3 regions of the Heyndrickxia vini genome follow, and region 2 is predicted to be linked to each of the others. Evidence: riboswitches for the same ligand, from Rfam matches in the RefSeq annotation. Region 2 holds a riboswitch; each other region holds the start of a gene.
The links. A riboswitch is a leader RNA that binds a small molecule or an ion and turns the genes downstream of it on or off. The one in region 2 is predicted to bind cyclic di-GMP.

Region 1: linked by a shared signal. The riboswitch ahead of I5776_RS18800 (methyl-accepting chemotaxis protein) and the one ahead of I5776_RS17595 (hypothetical protein) in region 2 are both predicted to bind cyclic di-GMP.
Region 3: linked by a shared signal. The riboswitch ahead of I5776_RS08760 (anti-repressor SinI family protein) and the one ahead of I5776_RS17595 (hypothetical protein) in region 2 are both predicted to bind cyclic di-GMP.

The regions. Positions count from the first base shown of each region.
Region 1 is NZ_CP065425.1:3,769,970-3,777,909, reverse strand. It holds one part of gene I5776_RS18820 (IS3 family transposase) at 1-855, opposite strand, end outside; one part of gene I5776_RS18820 (IS3 family transposase) at 855-1,227, opposite strand; gene I5776_RS18815 (TIGR01777 family oxidoreductase) at 1,344-2,249, opposite strand; gene I5776_RS18810 (DUF4179 domain-containing protein) at 2,531-4,612, shown strand; gene I5776_RS21840 (hypothetical protein) at 4,754-4,831, opposite strand; gene I5776_RS18805 (hypothetical protein) at 4,816-4,977, opposite strand; cyclic di-GMP riboswitch class I at 5,584-5,668, shown strand; gene I5776_RS18800 (methyl-accepting chemotaxis protein) at 5,892-7,652, shown strand; gene I5776_RS18795 (non-ribosomal peptide synthetase) at 7,749-7,940, shown strand, end outside.
Region 2 is NZ_CP065425.1:3,509,233-3,517,172, reverse strand. It holds gene I5776_RS17620 (TetR/AcrR family transcriptional regulator) at 1-127, opposite strand, end outside; gene I5776_RS21485 (TetR/AcrR family transcriptional regulator) at 128-391, opposite strand; gene I5776_RS17615 (RNA polymerase sigma factor) at 743-1,270, shown strand; gene I5776_RS17610 (hypothetical protein) at 1,254-2,027, shown strand; gene I5776_RS17605 (CBO0543 family protein) at 2,150-2,728, shown strand; gene I5776_RS17600 (ATP-binding protein) at 2,739-3,980, opposite strand; cyclic di-GMP riboswitch class I at 4,164-4,250, shown strand; gene I5776_RS17595 (hypothetical protein) at 4,345-4,650, shown strand; partial or broken gene I5776_RS21480 (carbonic anhydrase) at 4,690-4,941, opposite strand; gene I5776_RS17590 (class I SAM-dependent DNA methyltransferase) at 5,105-5,746, shown strand; gene I5776_RS17585 (PLP-dependent cysteine synthase family protein) at 5,811-6,737, shown strand; gene I5776_RS17580 (bifunctional cystathionine gamma-lyase/homocysteine desulfhydrase) at 6,746-7,882, shown strand.
Region 3 is NZ_CP065425.1:1,755,843-1,763,782, forward strand. It holds gene I5776_RS08735 (TasA family protein) at 1-492, shown strand, start outside; gene I5776_RS08740 (TVP38/TMEM64 family protein) at 558-1,175, shown strand; partial or broken gene I5776_RS08745 (IS256 family transposase) at 1,417-2,582, opposite strand; gene I5776_RS08750 (DUF5658 family protein) at 2,700-2,972, shown strand; gene I5776_RS08755 (helix-turn-helix domain-containing protein) at 2,998-3,330, opposite strand; gene I5776_RS08760 (anti-repressor SinI family protein) at 3,432-3,569, opposite strand; cyclic di-GMP riboswitch class I at 3,597-3,703, opposite strand; gene I5776_RS08765 (aldo/keto reductase) at 4,041-4,955, opposite strand; gene mciZ (Z-ring formation inhibitor MciZ) at 5,026-5,154, opposite strand; gene I5776_RS08775 (NUDIX hydrolase) at 5,258-5,809, shown strand; gene I5776_RS08780 (endonuclease Q family protein) at 5,806-6,966, shown strand; gene I5776_RS08785 (class I SAM-dependent methyltransferase) at 7,018-7,940, shown strand, end outside.

The DNA.
Region 1 (7,940 bases), 260 kb from region 2:
CTTTTCTTATTTCATCAAAAGTTGTACATGCTTTAATAGAGGCTTCATCTTTAAGATGGCCAAAGAAAGATTCTTGAGGAGCGTTGTCCCAACAGTTTCCTCTTCTTGACATAGATTGGCGTAGACCTAGTTTCTTTACTGCTTTTTGAAATACCGGATGAGTATAATGCACTCCTTGGTCTGAGTGAATTAGGGCATCTTTCGATTTCTTAAAGTTTCTGTTCTTCTCTAGCTTTTTAAGGGTGTCTGTGGCTAAATCAATAGTCATCCGTTCCGACATATGATGGGCTAATAATTCACCCGTTGATCCATCCTTTATGGTTGATAAATAAGCTCTTTTGCCATTACCGTAAAATAAATAAGTAATATCAGTTAGAAGAACTTTGCATGGGATACCTTGCTTAAATTCCCGGTTTAAAAGGTTTGGCACCACTCTATGTTCTTTGGTAGCCTTCATCATTCGTCTATACGGATTTGCCTTTCTGATGGGGCAAAGAATACCGTATTTCTTCATAATTCGTCTAATACGTTTCAAATTGTAGACAACATTAAATTGACCCGCCAAGGTCATTTTGATTTGACGTGCCCCTTTCTTACGGCCTTTAAAATTAAAGGCTTTTAAAATTATCTCCTTTACAACCTCATCCTTTTCATCTTTTTGTTTTCTTTGTTCTTGTGACCTTATCGAGAAGTAATTATAGTACCCACTTCTTGAAACTCCAGCGATTTCACATAGATATTTCACCATATGTTTTAAATGGTATTTTTCAATCACCGCATGAATGAGGACATACTTTTGGCTAGGGGGAAGCTCTATTTCCTCATCCCCCTTTCTGCAAATCGTATCTTTTTTAATAGTTCATTTTCCGCCTTCAGTAAGTTAATTTGTGCTTCTAAGCGAGCATTTTTCTCCTCTAGGGTAAGTTCACTTTTCAGTAACCGCCCTGAGTTTTCTGCCCTAGTGTCGCGCAAACCAATAATCCCATTCTCCTTGTAGGCTTTCTGCCATCTTTTACTCGCCGACTTAACTCTATTCGTCCCCAAAATTTCTACATCAAAACCGCATTGTTCAAATATTTCTCTAGCAAATTTTCCTTTCTCTTTTCCTTCAATAAAAATATGCTTAAATTCATCTGTATAAGTGATCCCCTTTGAACTTACAGATTTAACGTATTTATTGGTTTTTAGCTGCTTGATCTCTTTCTCCGTGAAAGTCTTTTTACTCATAATTTCCCCGTCTCCAAGTTAATTCTCTAGTTGTATTTATTAATTATACAAAAAAGCACCCTATAGGTAGACTTTTTTATGTGTCTACTCTATAGGGTACATTTTACCTTTTTTCCCTACTTTTTTGTTAGCAGATCTTCCAAAGCTGAGTTGAGTGAAGGGAACATGAATGTAAATCCTTCTTTCATTAATACTTGCGGTATAACTTGTTGTCCTTTAAGAACAAGGTTACTTTTTTGACCAAGGGCTAATTTCATTACAAATGAAGGAACGGGTAACCAATGGGGTTTATGTAAAACGGAACCGATTGTTTTACCAAAATCCTTCATCCGTATTGGAGATGGTGATGTCACGTTGACAGGGCCATGTATTTTATCATTTTCAATGACAAATAGGATGGACCGTACTACATCTGCTATATGGACCCATGACACCCATTGTTTACCTGAACCGATAGTGCCGCCCGCAAATAATTTATATGGCAACGACATAAGAGGAAATGCCCCGCCTTCATTTCCAAGCACAACACCGAATCTCATAAAGACGGTACGAATTGAATATGTTTCTACTTGCTTTGCTTTGTTTTCCCAATCATGTACAGTCTTACCTAGAAAATCATTTGCTGTTTCTATAGATTCTTCCGTATATACGGCATCTAATGATGATGGGTAAATACCGATTGCACTTGCATTAATTAGTGCCGAAGGCTTTTGTGGTAAAGCTGATATGATTTTCAATAATTCATCAGTTGCTCTCATTCGACTATCATAAATTTGCTTCTGATGGTTTAAATTCCATCTGCCATCGTTAATTGAAACACCTGCTAAATTAATAAATACATCGGCATTCCCTAATTGACTTTCTGGAGTAGTACCTTCCTCAAGCCACTTTAAATATGATATATTTCCCGTAGATGTTTTTTCCTTCCTAGTTAAGATAATAATTTCATGCCCATCATCAATTAATGCGTTCGTCAATTTTTGTCCAATAAATCCTGAACCACCAGCTATAACGATCTTCATTTTTTTCCCTCCATTATAAATTAGTAAAGTTGGAGAAAATATCTTTATTATTTCTATACCCTTCAATCAATTATGCTTTATTTACCTAAATCATGTACAATAAAAAGAGGGATAAAATTGTTTTTTTAGTAAACAACTGGATGTGGGGTAAATTTTTACGGAAAGCATCTAAGAATAAAAGACAGAATAATGGTAACCTTTTTAAAAGATAGAATGATAGAGTAGATTAAAATATAAATATCATTAGGTTTAATGAGACAATTCAAGGGGGGAATGCGTTGATGATTCCAACAAAAATAGAGCCCGCTTTAATTACTACTAAAAGAGAAAAGGGCATGGAATCCATCATCGATTGGTTCGATCTGCACAAACAGTCGTTCTATATTTTGGGGTGGTCCTATCTTAGGAATCAGAAGCAAATGGGGGAGCTTTTTTACCGGACCATTATAAAAGTTCTCAAAGAGTTACCACAATTAAAAAAAGAAACATCATTTGAAACGAGTGTTACATCTATTTTTATACAAACCTGCCGGGAGCTTTCAACAGATAGAAGTTTACAAGCTGTAGAGGAAGGTTCACCGCAGCAGGAATTATTTAATGCACTCCATCAGTTGAAGGAGAATGAGAGGGAGGCACTCGTTCTTACCTATTTAATAGGGCACACTCATGAGGAAGTATCACATCTTCTCCAAGTTTCAATAGAAAAGTTGAAAGAGTTATTGTTTTTCGGAATCCAGTCACTTAGAAAAGGAGTGGGTTATGAGCAATCCTTTAATGGATGTAATGACTACCATAGGTATTACATTGATTACTTAGAAAAAAATCTTGATCGAGCAAAAAAGATTGATTTTGAGGTACATATGCATAATTGCCAAGATTGTCAGGAGGATCTGGCGTCCTTTCAGAGGGTCATGGTAACTATTTTAAACTCTAAAAGGATCATTGAAGACTTACATGTTCCTTCTGATTTCATGGAAAACGTCAAAGCTAGGTTGTTAGAAAAGGAAAAGATCAGAGAATTAAAGAACAATAAACGAAAAAAAATTGGGATTGCTATTGCAAGTTTTTTCGCATTACTAATCGGTATCGGGATATTTACCGGCTCATTTACTAACCTCTACTATACATGGACAGAAGAAGATCAGGAATTGCGTACCTTCCTGCAAAAAGGCTTGGGTGAAAGGCTGAACTTGGAAGCTGAGAGTAATGGGATAAAAATTAAGATTAAAAGCGCGATTGCTGATGATATTCAGACACTTGTTTTTTATGAAATAGTAGATACAAGGGAAGATGGTCAATTCTTTATAGACTTTGGTGAAGGGGTTTCTGTCGAGAACGAAATTGAAACGAATACCGAAGCAAATATGAGATTTTATCCTCCTGACCTAAAATCGGATTTAAACAATAAAGAAAAGAACGTGTATCACGGAAAGATTAGTCTTCAGCCACTACTAAAAGATAAAGGGACTATCAAACTTACAATCACAAAGCTTCTAAAATTAGTTCGTAATTCCTCAGATAAGAATAGTTTATGGGGTTTCGAGGACATGGAAGAAGCGGAAACAGGGAAGTGGAACTTCGAGATCCCTGTAACAAAAAGGCCGTCCATCGAATATACATTGCGCGGTGAAACAGTGGTCGAGGGGATTCCAGTTCGCTTTGACAAGCTAACCATTGCCCCAACAACGACGGTTTTAGATTATGCTGTTAATAATAAACGGACAGATAAACGGGTTGAGTTTCTTAATCTCGATAATCTAGAAGTGAATAATAAAAAAGTGAAAGTTGACTTATATGGGGCTTCTTTTTTAGATCAAAACACTGATTGGAGTACTTTTCAGGCAAACTTTGACCCTCTTTTTGGAGAAAAGCCAAAAGAGGTAAACGCTCAATTCAATTCTGCCCAATTATCATTTAAAGATGAAAAAACTATTGAATTGGATGCTTCTAAAGAATATCCTCAAACCTTTGAATATGCAGGAAGTAAAATTTCCATCGACAAGGTGAAAGTTGGACAACCTACTGAGGTTGTCGTAAGCAATTCCGAAATTAAGAATCGTGCATATGAGTCGCTCGATTTGGAAATCTTCGGTGATGATAAAAATGATCTGAGTTCAATAGAAAATGAGAATCAAGGAGTGCTAGTCGATAAAAACGGGAATGAATACGATATGAATGAAAATCCTGTCGCATATGAAATGGTCGAGCAGCCGCGTTATTTCGAAACTGTTTATAAAATGACGTTACGCACTGACAATGCAAAAGAAAAAGTGATTCCCAAAAGACTGGTTATTCACGGATATAATACAATGAAATATATGGATGATGTTGTGAAGGTTTCTGTGAAGCATAAAATGAAATAATCATCCCAGCCTAGTGTCAAAACTGGGCTTTTTCCATTTGTTAAGCCAGTTCAACTTAGATTAATGACGAAAACGCAGTATGTTTCATGTGGGGTTGGGTGATCCAAAGAATTCAGATAGGATACGGCCTGTTTAAGGTTATTAAGGAATAATTGTGGCGAGGGGAGTTCGTTTGTTAGCGTTGTAGAAAGCATGATTTCTAGCTATAGATTCAAACAAAGCAGCAGCTTTTTCATAAATAGTTGGTTACCAGAGATTGTTTGCCTGGGGCGATTTATAGCTGAATCAAGAAGACCTGGATCATTTACACCAACTTGCTCTAATGGGGAGTATAGACGAATTTGTACAATATTGATGTAGCACAAAAAAGATAGACACCTTCATATTGATAACGGGTTCACTTGTAAGTCGCAAAACGGTAAATCACATAAACTTCACTGTTTAATTCACAGTCAAAAAGACTTAGAGATGTAAATATCTCTAAGCCTTTTTTTTACAAAATCACAAATGCATTAGATGCTAAAGCGAGTTTGATAAATAAGCGGAGAAAGTTCCCTTAATTAGCATAATAGCACTGAAATTAGCTAAAATAGACGGAAGTTTTCCGACTATTGACTCGCAAGACATGAAAATGTGTAATTTTGCTTTGCTTAATCGGAAAATTTCCGCTTATATCCCCTAAACAAAGCATATTTCTGCAGTATAACCGGAGATTCTCCGCTTATTTCTTACGATTAGTCAATAATGGTTTGCACAAAAAATTCACATTTTCAAAGTAATTCCTTATTTATTATTCACATATAACATTTTACCCTGTATAATATTTTGATATGGGTAAAACGTTCTAATCAAACTTCTTTTGTTTGAGTAAATTATCCTATCGTATCAATAGTGATTTAGTTCTATTCATTAATCCTATCTTTAAATTACAAACGAGATTTCTCGCTAATACAATTTCATAGAATAATACCTTTTGATAAGGGCAAACTTATTGAAAAATAAGGACGCAAAGCTACGGATCTAAGGCTTTTAAGCTAGGACCGCCGGGTTACCAAGAAGGATTGGAATTTTGAAATGAGTTTATATGTACAGCTATGGCTTTATTTAACTTCATTTATTAAAAGCTCACCAATCTTAATTGGTGAGCTTTTTTGTCTGTGTATCACCTTTTTTAAACTTCAATAGTTGAAGGAAGCGCGAGTTGGTATGGTATTAGCTTAAGATTAGTGATTAGGCTATAAGCCGAAAAGGTTAAAAAATAATGAAAGGAATGTTTATTTTGAAGAAATTCTTTAGTTTTGCAAATGTATCATACAAGGCGCGATTTACGATGGTAAGCGTTATAAGCACATTAGTAGTCGCTATTGTCGTTACAAGCATTAGTTATTTTTCAGACATGAATTTTCTAATGGATAAGTTAACAACCGATTCTACTAACACGGTAAAGGCTTGGTCAAAAGATTTAAATAATGATGATATTTTATCCTTAATGGAAAGTAAGGATGAGAATAGTGAGATTTCGAAAAGTCTTGTCGAACATTTTGATAAATTAGCAAAATATCAACCTGCCGTAGCTCAAGGATATATTTTTGGGACTGAATTGAAAAATGGTACAGATACGAGTGTTGTTTCAGGGCCGACTTTTCTTATGGAGGATTTCAAGAAATCAAATCTTAACATCGGAGATATGTATACACAACCTGATATCATTGCCAAAGCTATTAAGAAAATGAAAGAGACAAAGTCATTAGTCTCTTCCGAACCTTATAAGGATTCTTTTGGAACATGGATTACGGTGTTAAAACCAATCATGAACCCACAAGGTGATGTAGTAGCATATTACGGAGTAGACTTTGAAGCAAAATCTTATATCGATGGTAAACATCATGAAACGTTCATTATTATTAGTATTTTAATAGGATTATTGATTGTAGCATCAGTGATTCAATATTTTATTATGAACAGAGCATTTAGACCTATTCAGGGCATGATGGTAGGGGTCGAAAAGGTATCAAATGGAGATTATTCAATTAAATTAAAAGAGACGAAAGGTGAGTTCGGTCAATTAGCAGTTAAATTTAATGTGATGGTTGAAACGGTTGGAAATCTCTTGAATTCGGTGAAATCTGCATCAAGTGAGACGACAGATCATGCGAATACTCTTTACTCATCAGTGGAAGAGTCAGGAAAGACAATTGAACAGATAACAAGTGAAATTACCGAAATGTCCTCACGTTTTAATACTCAGACGGAGGCAACAGATGAAGTTCTCCAATCATTACAAGAATTAGCTACTGGTGTTGATTCAGTTGCACGTAATTCAACAGATGTTAGTGAGCTTTCCGTTAAAACGGAAGAGCAAGCTCAAATAGGGAATGAATCAGTCAACAAAGTGAAAGAGCAAATGGCCTATATCAGTAGTTCAACAAAAAATTCGGAAGAAAGCATTTTAGCTTTGAAAACACGCTCAGATGAAATCAGTAAGATTGTTCAGTTAATAACCGACGTCGCAGACCAAACTAACTTATTAGCTTTAAATGCTGCTATTGAAGCAGCAAGGGCAGGAGAACAAGGAAAGGGATTCGCAGTAGTAGCTGATGAAGTAAGGAAACTTGCAGAGCAGTCAAGGGAATCGGCTAAGCAGATTGAAGAACTAATTTCCGGTATTCAAATTGAAACAGGGAAAGCAGTTGAATCCATTCAAAGTGAAGCAAAATTTGTTGATGAAGGGGTTAAATTGGTAGAAGAAACGGAGAAAGTTTTCTCTGAAATCTTGCATTCTGCTGGTAAGGTAGCTGTTCGTATACAAGAAGTATCGGCGGCAACACAACAAATTGCTGCAGGGAACCAACAAGTAACATCTACTTTTGAACAGTTATCGGTAATCGCAAATAAAAATAATGAAACAGTAGAGACGATATCGGAAAATATTCAGGAACAAGAAGCAACTTTTAAAACAATCATCCAATCAGCTAAAGATATGAGCCAAGTGGCAGAAGGTTTAGATAGTGTTGTATCAACTTTAAAGGCTGATAGATAGGTATAAATGTGAATGGTCAGGTGTTCGTGATGAAAATCTTGAACACCTGATAGATCTTTATTAATCTACATTTAATAATTGAAGGATAGAGGGATTATGACAAAACAGATCAATAGTAAAGAAAATATCAGTGAAATGATTAATACGTTAAATTTTCCAGTAAAACAAGAACTGAAATCAACTTCCAATAAATATAAAACCTCCATAAAAAAATTACCCTATACAGATAATGTTTTGCTTGTAACAGCTTTTATTTCATGGATTCATCGCATGACAAATGAAGAGACG
Region 2 (7,940 bases):
ACCGTTCATTCATCCAAATGAGATTGTCATATTGTGTACGTTTAAAAAATTGCTTCAAATCTTCGTCTTTAGAAACAGTCACCTCTTCAAAAAGAGAATACAGTTTATCAGGTTTATTCGTTTCCATTTATAATTCAATTTGTTTAATAAAAATTTCAATATCCGACCGATTTTGTCCAATTAATAATTTTTCTCTCTTTTTTTCAAGTTCATTATACGAATCCGCGAAAATCGCGAGTAAAAGTTCATTTTTCGAAGGAAAATAATTATAGAATGTACCTTTTGAAATACTGCTTCCTTCTAAAATATCTTGAATAGAGGTTGCTTGAAACCCTTTATGAATAAATAATTGATGGGCAACAGTCATAACATGCTGTTTTCGACTTTTCATTTTTATCACCTGAATTTAAAATTGTACTACTTGTCTAAATGTATACTAACTTATAATTCCATATTGTACAAACTTATATATACTGCTATTTTATTAGTGAAAAAACATGGAATGAACGTATAAAAAGTTATTCCGTATAATTGAGAATGGTAGGAAGTCCCGCATGCGTTTAATGTGGTTTTTTTTATTTTTAGGGAATGGTAAATTTTACACAATACGGATAACTTTATTATGAAAAGTGCCTATGTCCGGATCCAGCCATATCTACTAGAAAACTTTAAGATTTTTTAAAACTTTTTAAAAGGATTTCCGTCTAAATATAGAATTTTAAAAAGATGGGGGGGACCTGAGTTGCCTGATGCAAAACAGATGGAAATTGAAGAATGGTATGAGAGGTATAGTGATGCGATTTTTAAATATATTCTCCTCATGGTAAAAGATTATCAACTTGCTGAAGATCTAACCCATGAAACTTTTATGAAGGCCTATACAAAACATCAAACGTTTAAACAAGATGCAAGCCCAAAAACATGGCTATTCACGATTGCACGAAATGTCACCTTAGATGATTTGAGAAAACGAAAGCCGATTATGCTGTTTAAAGATGTGTTTAACTCGAAAAAAGATAAGCAGCCATCACCTGAGGAGATTGTACAGATAAAAGAAACGTCCCAAGAACTGGTTAAAGCATTAGGTGAAATTAAGACATCCTACCGAGAGGTGATTATTTTACGAAAGATTAAAGGATTCTCCATTGAAGAAACTTCTAAGATTTTAAATTGGTCGGAGAGCAAAGTGAAATCAACGTTATTCCGAGCCGTTCCCGCATTGGAAAAACAAATGCTAAAGGAGGTTTTCTTAAATGAAAAAACAGTTTGATGAAAGTATATATGATACATCACTGGAAAGATTGGATTCAGAAATTAGTTGGAATATCGATCGAAAGAGGAAAATGCGGAAAAAAATCGCAGCAGATTTAACTAGAAGAAATATGCGCTCAAAAACCCAAAAGGTCTTTGTTTATTCATCGACAGTAGTTGCAGCCCTTCTTGCATTTATTATTTTTGGGTATAACATCGTAATGGATAATAGTAACGATATTCAAAGCGCAGCTCCACATAATCAAAATGTACATAATGTACATGGTGCATCTAAAGGTAATATAGATTTCCCTCTTTTTCCCGCTAACGGAGAAGTGAAAGGCAATACATTTACAATGAATGATCGGACCTCATTTATTATTTCAGACGAAGCTACAATCCCTGTTGATATCCGAAAGGTACTGCCAAATATTACTGGATATGCTTCTATGGCGAATTCTACTAATTTACAAGATGTCATGGTCGATTATCCGTATAAAAATAAAGGGAATTCCTTATTAGTTAGAGTACTGCCAAATGACGAGGAAATTAATGAGATTATAAAAGAGCTAACGAACAAAGAATCGGGATATAAAGAAATGAAGATTTCCAATAAACATGCCGTATTATGGGAAAACACGGAGAAAACATCCCCACAAGTCTTTATTGTAACTAAACAGTTTATGTATACTATCCAATATGCTTATAACCAACAACCGATAATAGATGAAAAACCTTTAATAGATCTGGCGAAACAGATTCAGTTTTATCAATAACGAATAAAAAGCCCTATTCTAGGGCTTTTAATCGTTTCTCAAATACAATTTTGAATAATCTTTCCTATAGGTGTAAAACTAATGGTCACTTACCCAAATCATTAAAAAAGGAGATGGGGAAATTGACTGGGGAACAAAGACTATCCTTAGAAAAAGTAGAAAATGCCCAGGAACATGCAGTCCACACGTTTATGGAGTACTGGCATCGATTTTCAGACTTCCATACATGGCAATTTTGGTTACATATGGCTATGCTTGTCGTACCGTTAATCTGTGTATTCATTTTAATCGATCGAAAAAAGGCACTTCAAATTGGATTTTATGGTTTTAATGTACATGTTTGGTTCACTTATATTGATACAATTGGTGTTAGGAATTCATTATGGGTATATCCGTTTCAAGCGATTCCGTTTATACCTGTAAGTTTCGGTTTAGATGCTGCTCTTATCCCGGTGTTATTTATGCTTGTTTACCAATGGTCGATTAACGAAAAGAAAAATTATTATCTTTGCTCCATAGGACTTAGTTTAATTTTATCTTTTATTATTAAACCGATATTTGTTGCAATGGATCTTCTTGTTCTAATGAAAGGAATGAATTATTTTCATTTGTTTTTAGGGTATATAATTGTACTCTTGTTGTCGAAATGGATTGCTAATTTATTTTTATATATGCAAAAGAAAAGCAAAGCAACAGTATAAGTTGTTTCGCTTATTGAATCATTATCGGTATATATGGCTGGTTGATTGTTGGTATTGTAATCTCCACGGTCGTCCCTTTATTTAGTTCACTTGATATATGAAAGGTTCCGTTATGGCTTTCGATGATTCTATAGCATGTCATAAGTCCTAGCCCTGTCCCTTTTTCCTTCGTAGTGTAAAACGGCTCCCCTAATGTAGAAATACGATCTTTAGGAATGCCGATTCCTTGATCAATAATACAAATTGAGAGCTTCCCTTTTTGCTTTTCCTGGACCTTGATTTCAATCAATCCACCATTCGGCATTGCCTCGATGGCATTTTTTAAGATATTGATTAAGACTTGTTTTAGTTGGGTTTCTTCGCAAGAAATTCGGGGTATACTTTCATTCATATCAACGTTTATTTGAACATTATTTAATATTGATTGTGTATTGATTAATGTAACAACATCTTCGATTAATGTTCTTACATCATTTTCTTTAAATACGACTACAGAAGGTTTGGCCAGGACAAGGAATTCACCTAAAATAATATTAATTCGATCCAGTTCAGTTAGTACAAGGTCATAATACTCCTTTTGATAAGTATTTGAACGGAATAATTGAATGAACCCTTTTATAGAGGTAAGTGGATTACGAATTTCGTGTGCAATTCCAGCAGCCATTTGACCGACAATGGCTAGTTTTTCCGACTTTTGAAGGAGAGAATCGGTTTGCTTTTTTTGATCGGTTACATCTTTACCAATAGATAAAATGACATCTTTTCCTTCATATCGCAATAATACTGATGTTGCATCAAAAAATATCGTTTGCCCATCAAATCGAATCAATTTGTGTTCAATATTAGGAAGAGGCATCCCATTCTTCTTAACTTGGTGCACCCTTTCAATTACTCTATCAATATATTCCTTATCAATAAAATCGTATATGGATTTAGAAATGATTTGACGTTTTGATGTAGCTTTCAACATTGAAATTGCCGCTTCATTTGCGTAGATAATTATTTCATTGTCATGAATGAAAAGCGGATTTGGCAACCAATCAATTAATTTTCGGTAACAAGCTTCATTTTCTCTTTTTTGTGTTGCAAAGTATTGTAGTTTATCATACTGCCAACCAACAAACCAGGCAATAACAGTCGCAATAACAGCGTCAATCATGTCACTAAATTGAAAATGCTGGGTAATAACAGCTTGTCCAGTGGAAAATAGGATTGAAACAGAAATTAACACAATTTGTGCAGTTTTTTTCATGGATAGGTCCCTCGTCCAGTGTTTTAATATAAGTATATAGTAATATAACTGTCTTAAAAATTGAAAATTATCAAATAATTTTCGACAGAAATATGTATAAATGTCGAAAAATATGAATATTTGTTGATAAAATTTATGGACAGTAATAAAATGAATAGTATTAAAAATTTCAAAATATCAACACTACGATAATGGCAAACCTTGCGAAAGTTAGGGACGCAAAGCTACGGGTCTAAGGTTCTAAGGAATGATGATCGCCGAGCCACCGAATAGTCATGAAAAGATTTTTATTGGCTATTTCTTATTTAGGAATAGTTTTTTTATTTCTATTCTTATTTAACATTATTAAGAATGGAGGATTATAATGGAAAAACCCTCGATTAACACGGATACATCGACGGATTATACGAGTGTCCGAATTAGTTTAAATCAATTAAAAGGTTTGTTAAAAATGTATATTACTCCATTATCGGGATTAAAGATTAGAACAAAAGATGGAGAATTATTCGAGGTGAATACTGAAACAATCATAAATGTTTTGGTTACTCATCTAAGCCGCACACAATTACTCGAGCTCCTGCATATGTTTCAAATAATCAAAAAGCGGAAATCCAACATTAAACATTATTTTGAATATATTTTGCAAGGAATTGTATTTAAAGATAAGTAGTAAAAGGAAATTTCCCTGCACAAGGCAGGGAATGGTTAGTTAGTTATTATATCCATCAACAACAAGATCTAATTTTCCTGTTTCCGGATCGATAACTAGACCTTGCACTGGAATATCATCTGATAATAAAGGATGTTTTTTAATTATTTTAATGTTATGTTCTACACTCATTCCGCATTTGTGATGTCCAATGACTTATATTTTGTCAGCTTGGAGCTCACAAACATCAATTGATAGACTTTTCATAGTACTCCGAAAAGGATGAGAGACAATGTCCCCGGCATTTTTTACCCTCTCTTTTGAAAAAATCTTTTTAAATAGTAATAATCCCATTCCAGTGAAAACGACCCCCATTATGGATGATTGCCCATTTTTTATCCAAGTAATTGCACTTTCACCTATTCCGTGCTAAAGTTAATTCATAGTTATTTTATAGGAAATGAGGGAATTAAGTTTGGGCAGAGAATTTAATGAGCTTTTTGATGAATGGTCCCTTTCTTATGACAATACAGTTTCCGGAAATGATCCGGAATATGAAGATGTGTTTATCCATTATGATGAAATATTAACGAAAGTCGCCGAACATGCTTCCGGAACCGTTGTTGAGTTCGGTGTGGGAACAGGAAACTTAACGGCGAAGTTATTAAATAGAGGATTAAATGTATATGGTATGGAGCCTTCTGAAGGGATGCGAAAGATCGCTCGCAAAAAGATACCATACGTAAAAATTTTGGATGGGGATTTTTTAGAATTTCCAAAGATATCAGAGTCTATCGATACTTTTGTGAGTACTTACGCTTTCCATCACTTAACAGATGAGGAGAAAGCGAAAGCGATTAAAAAATATAGTACGTTGTTAAATAATGGTGGGAGAATTGTTTTTGCCGATACCGTATTTGCAACTTTGAATGCCAAGATGGAAATGATTCAAGATGCAAAGCGAAAAAACTTCCTTCGATTGGCGGAAGATTTAGAAAGAGAGTACTATACAACAATTTCAGTTTTACAGGATATTTTTAATCAAAATGGCTTTTCCGTCTCATTCACGAAATTAAATCCATTTGTCTGGTTAATAAATGGCGAAAAAGTAGAATAATAGATTCAGTAATTGCACCTAAAGCTTAAATAAAATGAATGATTGGCTAAAAGAGGGATAGGCAATGAAATATGCAAAGCATATCAGTGAATTGATTGGAAATACACCGTTAGTTGAAATTACTTCTTATTCACTTCCGAAAAATGTTCGTTTATTTGCAAAGCTGGAATATTTTAATCCAGGAGGCAGTGTCAAAGATCGCTTAGGTCAATATTTATTGAAACGAGCATTAGATGAAGGGAAGCTGCAGAAGGGTGGAACCATTATTGAGCCGACAGCTGGTAACACGGGGGTCGGCCTTGCGATGGCTGCTATCAAGTTCGGGGTAAAGGCGGTTTTCGTGACACCTCAAAAATTTAGTATCGAAAAGCAAACACTTATGCGGGCACTTGGTGCAACAGTCGTAAATACACCTACGGATATGGGCATGCAAGGTGCCATTGAGAAGGCGAAGGAGCTTTTAATAGAAATTCCTAATTCATATTACCCAGGACAATTTCAAAATTCCGCTAATCCAGATACGTATTATGAAAGTTTAGGACCAGAGATCTACGAAGCTCTTGATGGAAAGATAGATGTGTTTGTTGCGGGGGCGGGTTCTGGTGGAACGTTTATGGGAACTTCCCGCTTTTTAAAAGAAAAGCTTCCACAGATCAAAACGGTAATCGTTGAGCCAGAAGGTTCCATTTTAAATGGCGGGGAGTCTGGTTCGCATCGGACAGAAGGGATAGGAATGGAATTTTTGCCGCCATTTATTGATCGGGAATATTTCGATGAGATTCACACGATCTCAGATGAGGATGCGTTTTTTCGCTTAGCAGAGATTGCACGAAAAGAGGGGCTTTTAGTCGGAAGTTCTTCAGGAGCTGCTTTAGAAGCATGCTTAAGAGAAGCGAGGCAAGCAAAACCTGGAACGAATATCGTGACCATTTTTCCCGATAGCAGTGAGCGATATATAAGTAGCGGGATATATCAATTCAATGAAAGGTGAGAAAAAAGATGAAGAAGAAAACAAAATTTATTCATGGCGGCATTAGCCGTGATCCATATACAGGAGCTGTTTCGACCCCTATCTATCAAGTCAGTACGTACAAACAAGAGGGAGTAGGTAATTTTAAATATGAATATTCAAGAACGGGAAATCCAACTCGTGAATCATTGGAAAAATTGATTGCCGATATTGAAAATGGTACCCGTGGCTTTGCGTTCGGATCTGGGATGGCCGCGATAACGGCTGTGATGAATTTATTCTCATCAGGCGATCATATTATTGCAACGGATGATGTGTACGGTGGGACGTTCCGTGTGATGACAAAGGTTTTAAACCGTTTCAATCTTGAAGTGACGTTTGTAGACACAAGTGATTTAGATGCAGTAAAAAATGCCGTCCGACCTAATACGAAAGCTATATACGTCGAAACACCGACAAATCCTTTGTTAAAAATTACTGATATTCGTGCAATAAGCGGGATTGCAAAAGACAAAGGACTAAAACTCATTGTCGATAATACCTTTAGCACCCCTTACTGGCAAAATCCATTGGACTTAGGTGCAGATATTGTCCTTCATAGTGCTACAAAATATCTTGGCGGCCATAGTGATGTTGTTGCTGGCCTAGTCGTCGTTAATGATGAACAATTGGGTGAGGATGTTCATTTTATCCAAAATTCAACTGGTGGTATTCTCGGACCACAAGATAGTTGGTTATTGATTCGTGGGATTAAAACACTAGGCATCCGCATGGAGGAAATCGAGAAAAACACGTTAGATGTCGTGAAATTTCTGCAAGAGCATTCCAAGGTAGAAAAAGTCTTCTTCCCGGGATTAGCTGAACATCCTGGACACGATATTCATCGCACACAAGCAGATGGTTTCGGTGGAATGATTTCATTTACTGTAGTAAACCAAGAAAAAGCTTTATCTGTGTTAAAGAATGTGAAATATTTTACGTTAGCTGAAAGTCTCGGTGCGGTTGAAAGTCTTATTTCAATCCCATCACTAATGACACATGCGTCAATTCCACGGGAGCGTCGTTTAGAACTTGGAATTGAGGATGGATTAATAAGAATATCAGTAGGTATTGAAGATATCGAGGATCTCATTGAAGACTTAGGGCAGGCACTAGATTCTAAATAATTTGCCTATTGACGGAAATGACCATTTTTTATATGCTAAAATTTGTACAAATTCATAC
Region 3 (7,940 bases), 1.8 Mb from region 2:
AAAATCTTATTTGATGTCGATAATATGAAACCAGGTGATTGGGCTGTAAGGGAATATACTATTCTTAATAATGGAAAACAAGATTTTGAATACACAGCCTCTGCTCATTTTAAGTCGGGGTCAAAAAAATTGTTTAAACAGTTGAAAATTGAAATATCTGATAAACATAGCGTATTATATAGTGGGAAACTTACCGATTTTGATGGCTTTGATTACCGAAAATTGGCCAAATCAGATAAAGAAACTCTTACCTTCAAAGTAGATTTTCCTGCAGAACTAGGAAATGAATATCAAGGATTAACGAGTAAATTTACAATTAAGCTCTATGTTAGAGGTACATTAGGCGGACTGTTACCAGCTGATGGAGGAGTATTGCCGAATACAGGAAGTAATATATTTAACCTTATCATTGGAGGCATGGTTTTGGTTATAGGCGGTGCGACACTGTATCTGTACCAACGAAAAAAATCCATCGATTTAAAAAAGATATAATAAGATGCGTATTCATTGAATACGCTATTTTTATAAATTGTATTTAAGAAAAAGAGGGAACTTAGATGAAGCAAATCATAACGTTAGTGATAACAATTTCCATAATCATATTTGCCTATACACAAAAAGAAGGAATGCTTCATCTGATTGAATCAGGGGAGAGCATGGCCATAATCATTAGCCTGCTTTTTGTAGCTTTGCTTGTTTTTTTTCCTGTTATGCCGTTTGCACTTGTTGCAGGGATAATAGGTTCTGTATTTGGTGTTTGGTTGGGAGCCATCATTTCTTTATGCGGCAGTGTTTTCGGATCAATGATTATGTTCTTTATGGCAAGATACGGATTCCAGCAATGGGTACAAAAAGTACTTGATAAATATCCGAAGGCGAGAGAATATGAAAGTATTTTTCAAAAAAATGCATTTCTCGGCATTCTGCTTTTACGTTTGGCTCCAATAATACCGGCACCATTACTGAATGTACTTTGTGGTGTCAGTGTGATTAGGTGGCCAATTTTCTTTATAGCCACCTTAATAGGAAAGTTTCCCGCAATTATTATTTTTACGTTTGCGGGTAGTTTATTTGCTAATAATAAGTTACTGTCAATCGCAATTTACGGGGCTTATTTTGTCATCATTACAGTCATCGCAACTATTCATATCCAAAAAAGAAAAATACAAGTGTAAATGGGGAGGTTCTATGATTGTTGCCAGTCAAGTCCTTAATATTGTGTAAAATCCTATACAATGTTTTCAACCTGTTATGATATTTGGGGTTAATCCTTCCCCTTTACATTTTTTGAGCGAAACTTCCATGCGTCTTTTACTCCATATCCAGTCAAGGGTGTCAAAGGTGGTTTTCCTTTGATAGCCTTGACTGGATATGGAATAATCCAAGAATGGAAGTTACCTTAAAAATGAAACATAGCTATCTCTTAATAGATTTTTGTTTTGAATATACGGTCTCTTGATAATGCATTAAAACAGCTCCAACTAAACGAAAAGCAGACTGTGTATTTGGAAAGATACGGATAACTCTTTCTCTTCGACGTACTTCTTGGTTTAAACGTTCAAGAGAATTTGTACTACGAATGTGGCATCGTATATCTTCCGGGTACTCCATGTATTGAATGGTATCTTCGAACCCTTCATCTAAAATAGAGAGTGCCTGTTTATACTTAGAATTTTCACCAAACTGATCCATCAGCTCCTCTTTACATTTCCGGGTGTCTTCGATAGTGACCGCTTCAAAAATACGCTTTATCATCATTCGAATATCGGCGGAGTCTTTTTAGGTAGTCTTTCAATGATATTTCGTTTAAAATGTACGTTACACCTTTGCCAGCTAGTTCCAATGAATTCTCGTTGAATGGCTTTTTGTAGTCCTTGATGAGCATCTGAAATCACTAACTTTGGAGATTGAAGACCTCGTGATTTAAGTTGTTTAAAAAAATGGCTCCAACTCTCAAAACTTTCAGCGTGATCTACACTTAGACCAAGTATTTCACGCTTTTTGTGATCCGTAATAGCTGTGGCAATATAAACAGCTTTAGAGACTACACGGTTATGTTCTCTAACTTTTATATACATTGCATCCAAAAAAACAAATGGATAGTATGTTATATTTAAAGGCCGTTTGGCCCAATCATTGACGATAGGATCAAGCTTCTGAGTAAGGGAAGAAACGAATGACTTCGAGATATTTTCGCCACAAAGTTGTTCTACTATGTGCGTAACCTTACGGGTAGAAACCCCATTGATAACCATCTCCAGCATAGAGAGAACTAAAGCCTGGTCGCACCGAGAATATTTTTCAAAAACGGAAGATGAAAACTCCCCATTTCGAGTTCTAGGCACTCTTAGTTTTATTTTACCGATACTCATGGTTAGTTCTCTTTCATAGTAGCCATTGCGGTAATCTAGACGTTCAGGAGAGCGTTCATAAGCGTCCGCATGTAAATAATCATCTCTTTCCTTTTCCATGTACTCATTTAAAACTAAAACAATCGCTGATTTAATAACTGCGTCAATATTGGAATTCAAAACAGATTCTTTTAAAAGATCCATATCTAGGTTAAACTGTAATTGGGTCATTTTATATTCCTCTTTTCATTGTTTATCGTCGTTGAAAACATTGTTTCCAAGAGGGATTAAAATGACTCTTTTCTTTTTACACAATTATATGGACTTAATCTTGTTGCCTTTCATTGTTTGGCAGCATTAAATATCATCGACGCAGTCATATCGTTTATTGGTCTAAAATTAGATTTGATACAAGAGGCAAACCCGTTAATGGGCTATATTTACAATCAACACCCATTCTTGTTCTTACTAGTGAAATTGTCGTTTTCCTTCCTATTATATAGTTTTCTTTATGCAAACAAAATACCTACAAAAAACATAGTGAAATACACGACGTATACGGCCGTTGTAGTCTATTCATTTGTTTTTTCACTTCATATATATTGGATTGTAAAAATATAAAAAGCGTTCATCTGAATGAACGCTTTTATTTATGATTATTTAATTTCCATTTATTAAATTCTAAAAACTCACGGAATTCATCTTTCGATACACCTGAATTCATTGCTTCCCGGACGAGAAGTTCCCAGTCTGAGTCAAGTTCGATTGCATCAGTCGCTTCGATTTCCTCATGTAATAAGGAATTAACGGAAATTCCTAAAACAGCAGCAATTTTTTCAAGAAATTGAACAGAAGGATTGGATTGGATATTTCGCTCAATGGAGCTTAAATATGATTTTGCAACTCCAGCCTTTTCTGCAAGTTCTGATAAAGATAATTGTTTTTGAAGTCGAAAATTTTTAATACGTTGACCAATCATACACATCTCACCTTCCTTCGATTTATTATAACATATAGCGAAGGAATTGTTTCATATTTAGAACAAAAAAAACGTGCACGATATGAACTATGTATCAATTTTTAAAATTTAACCTCCAGTTTATTTTTTGAAAAGTATTCTTTAATATCGGAAATACTCATCCCCATGTCAATTGCATCCAAAATTAAGTTCACCCATTCTTGATCTAACGACAATCCATCAACCTTTTGATTTTCCATTTTTATCCCCCTAAAATACGATAGTATTTAGGTAGTCCAGCCACCATAGCTGGGACAAAGGGTTTCTCTATGTCCCAATCCTTAGATCTGTGACTTTGCGTCCCCATTTTTCAATAGGTTTGCCCTTTTCTGATAAGAATTGCTTTCATTTTTACTATTACTTATAGTCTACTCCCTACAAATGTGAGTATATAGGATTAGAAAATAAGATACTCGTATAATTTGTCGATGTCGAAAATGCGTTTATTTGCGGCGTATGGAATAAAAAAATTGTAGAAAATCAAATAATTTTGTATTTTGATGTAAATAAAAGTCGATTAACTAGATTTTTTAGGTAGTTTTAAAGACTATTACTCATAAAAATAATACTCGAAAGTAATATATTTTGTCGAAAATCACATAAAGTTGTTGAAATGTTTTTTGAGATTATTCTGTTTATTTATAAAAACGTCTTTTTGAGAATGTCTCTAATCATCTATGGGCGGTGTATTTCTGTTGTTTAGTCAATTTAACCAATAATTCGCGTTCTTCTTTTGTTAGGGGGTTTTTCTGAACCGCTTTGGCATTTTCTCTAATTTGCTCAATATTGCTGGCACCGGTAATCACAGAAGCTACAGAACTATTCGATAAATTGTATTGTAGAGCAAGTTCAGTCATATTGCGGTTTCCCATCAATAATTTATTTTTGATTTCTTTCATTATTTCAACTAATTCATGATACGAATAATCTAAATACCCTTTGTCCGAAATCTTTTCAAAGCTTCTTTCACTTAATATCCCTTTCGCAACAGGTCCTCTAGTCACAGCACTAACAGCGTGTTCTTTTAAAAGAGGGAGTATGTCTTCCTCTGGACGACGATCTAATAAACTATATTGGACCATAACACTTACAATACTCGATTTTTGCACGTATTCACGGATGACATTTGGGCGAATGGAGGAGATGCCGTAATATCTGATTAATCCTTCCTTTTTGAGTTCTTCGAATGCTTCGATAGTTTCATCAATAGGATCCTCAATTGTGCCACCGTGCAATTGATATAAATCGATATAATCCGTCTGCAGACGGTGAAGACTATTTTTCACCGCTTCTTTAATATAAGCTTTGGAAGGATCCCAATTCCAACTTGTTTTATCATCAGTCCAGCAATTTCCTACCTTTGTTGCAATAATGACTTGATCACGAACAGATTTTAATGATTTTCCAACAATTTCTTCATTTAATCCAAAGTCATATAAATCGGCAGTATCAAAATAATTAATTCCTTCATCAATAGCTGCTTTCACAATCTCCTTTGCGGTTCGTTCATTGGTCCCTAAGGACATACAACCGAGCCCTAACTCTGATACAAATAATTCGGAAGTTCCTAATTGATTTTTATTCATGAAAAATTAGTCCTTTCTTTCACTAGTAGAACTTATTCTATCGAAAAAAAGTGCGGAAAACCACTAATTGTTACTGTCCTGTTTTTTTTATCCAATCACTAACATACTTATGCTTTTTCGCATAAAATTTAAGACTCTCTCTAATTTCCCAAGCTTTACCGCTCAAAATTACCCCTTTTGGTTGAATATAAATCTTCATTCGTATCCGCTCCTTGAAGAATTTTCGGTAGATTTTTTCGCATTTTTCTTTTTGTGTTAAAATGTATGAATAATGTCCAAGATTAGAACAGGGAGCAGATAAAATGCATAAATTCACCGAAAAAACATTGAAGACCGAAAAAATATTTGAAGGAAAAGTGGTTCATTTACAAGTTGATGAAGTTGAACTTCCAAACGGAAAAACATCAAAACGTGAAATCATTAAACATCCAGGAGCAGTTGCTGTCCTAGCTGTCACCAATCAAAATAAAATTATTTTAGTTGAACAATTTCGAAAACCAATGGATAAGGCAATAATTGAGATTCCTGCTGGTAAATTAGAGCCGGGAGAGGAGCCGATTATCACTGCAGCAAGAGAATTAGAAGAAGAAACAGGCTATGAGTGTGAAGCTTTAGAACACATCATCTCCTTTTACACAGCACCGGGATTTGCCGATGAAATATTACATCTCTATTTTGCAAAAGGGTTAAAAAAGAAAGAGCATCCAAAAAGTGCAGATGAAGACGAATTTGTGGAGTTGATGGAGGTTACCTTGGAAGAAGCAGTCAAATTAGTCGAACAACAAAAGATTTGTGATGCGAAAACAGCATATGCAATCCAATATTTACAATTAAAAGAGGCGAAAAAGAATTGAATAAGTACTTTGTTGATCTGCATATTCATATCGGACGAACAAAAACAGGGAAACCTGTTAAAATAACAGCTTCAAAAACATTGACACTTACCAATATTTTACGCGCGGCAAAACTTCCTAAAGGACTTGATTTGATAGGTGTCATTGATTGTCATTCACCTGAAGTGATTGCTGAAATTGAAGATTTACTACAAAACGGAGAACTAGTTGAAATGGAGGATGGCGGTTTTCGATTTCAAGATTCGGTCACACTCATTCCAGGGGTAGAGATTGAAGTAAATGATGAGAATTGTAAAGGACCACTCCATGTACTAGGTTATTTTCCTTCTCTTAAGAAAATAAAAGAATTTTCTAATTGGTATACAGGAAAAGTGAAAAATAATCAATTGAGCACCCAACGAATACGTGAAGATGCACGGACTTTGCAGAAAAAAATTAAAGAGTTGGATGGGATTTTTATTCCAGCTCATGTGTTTACGCCATTTAAAAGCCTTTATGGGAAAGGTGTAGAATCATCTTTAGCAGAAGTCTTAGATCCCAATTTAATTGATGCTATTGAGCTTGGTCTTAGTTCCAATACGGAAATGGCAGATCATATTGAAGAATTACATAATTATACATTTGTCAGTAATTCTGATGCACATTCACTGGCAAAAATCGCACGCGAGTACCAAGTAATGAAATTGGAGGAACCGACCTTTCTTGCATTGAAAAAAGCACTACACCATGAAGATGGTAATGAAATTGTCGCGAATTATGGATTAAATCCTTATTTAGGAAAATACCATGAAACTACTTGTGCGAAATGTTATGCGAAAAAGATTGGTGATAAATGTGAACAGTGTGGATCTACCCAGTTTACTAAAGGGGTGGCGGATCGTATTAAAGAATTAACTACGGCAATTTCGGTACCAGACCGGCCACCATATATTCACCAAGTTCCACTAGATTTCTTGCCGGGTTTAGGACCAAAAACGATGGCAAAATTACTAGATCATTTCGGAACAGAAATGAATATCCTTCATAATGTCCCGAAAAAGGAAATCGAAAAACTAGTGAAAATGGACCTAGCTGAATTAATTATCAAAGCAAGAAATGGTGACTTACAGTTATCTGCTGGTGGCGGCGGGCAGTACGGGAAAGTGTCTAAGAAATAATAAATATTTAGACACAATTTTAGTCCGCCTTGTGAAATAACGGAGGGTATTATGGAAGATAAGTATTATTTACAATTAATTAAGGAAATCGCAGTACGTTTTGATGAAGAAAAAATTCCATATCATTTTATCGATTCCACGTCATTATGGTTGCAAGATGTGGAAGTGGATCATTTGCAAACGGTATTCGTTCAAGTTCAGTGGGATCTTTTTGACACTTCCTATCAGATTTTCCATCATTTCGAGCAAATAGGCAAGGGAAGAAATGAGACATCCGCTTTTTATAAAGTAAAGTCGGAAGATTACTCGATCCATGTACATTGTGTTTTTAATACGACGATTAAAACAGATCCTTATCGAATCGAAATAATGAAGGAAAATCAATTGTTTTACTGTATATCTTTGTATAAATATCTCTATTTTGACTCAAAAAAGATCAATACGTTGGAAATAGAAGCATATTTAGCGAGAGAACAAGATAAGGTAACCAAGCAAAATGAAGTAGCATGGAATCAAAATAATTATACAGCACTTCTAAAACGTTATGGTGCACCCGAAGAAGTAGTCAAAAAAATAATTGAAAATCCGAAATGGAGACTTCATCCTTTTTATAAATATCTTGAACCTTTAGCTAATAAAAAGGTGCTTCATTTATTAGGATCAAACGGGATAAAGGGCGTGGCTATGTCATTACTTGGGGCGGATGTTACGGTAGTTGATTTTTCAAAAGAAAATAAAATGTTCGCAATGGAACTAAGTGATGCGGCAGAAACAAAGCTTTCATATGTAGTTTCAGATGTATTGTCATTACCGATTGAGGAATTTCATAATCAATTCGATATTGTTTTAATGGAGCTAGGGGTGCTTCATTACTTTATTGATTTGAATAAGTTAATGCAAAAAATTCATCAACTATTACGGAAAAAAGGTCATTTTATTTTACATGAGTTCCATCCAATTTCAACAAAACTAAT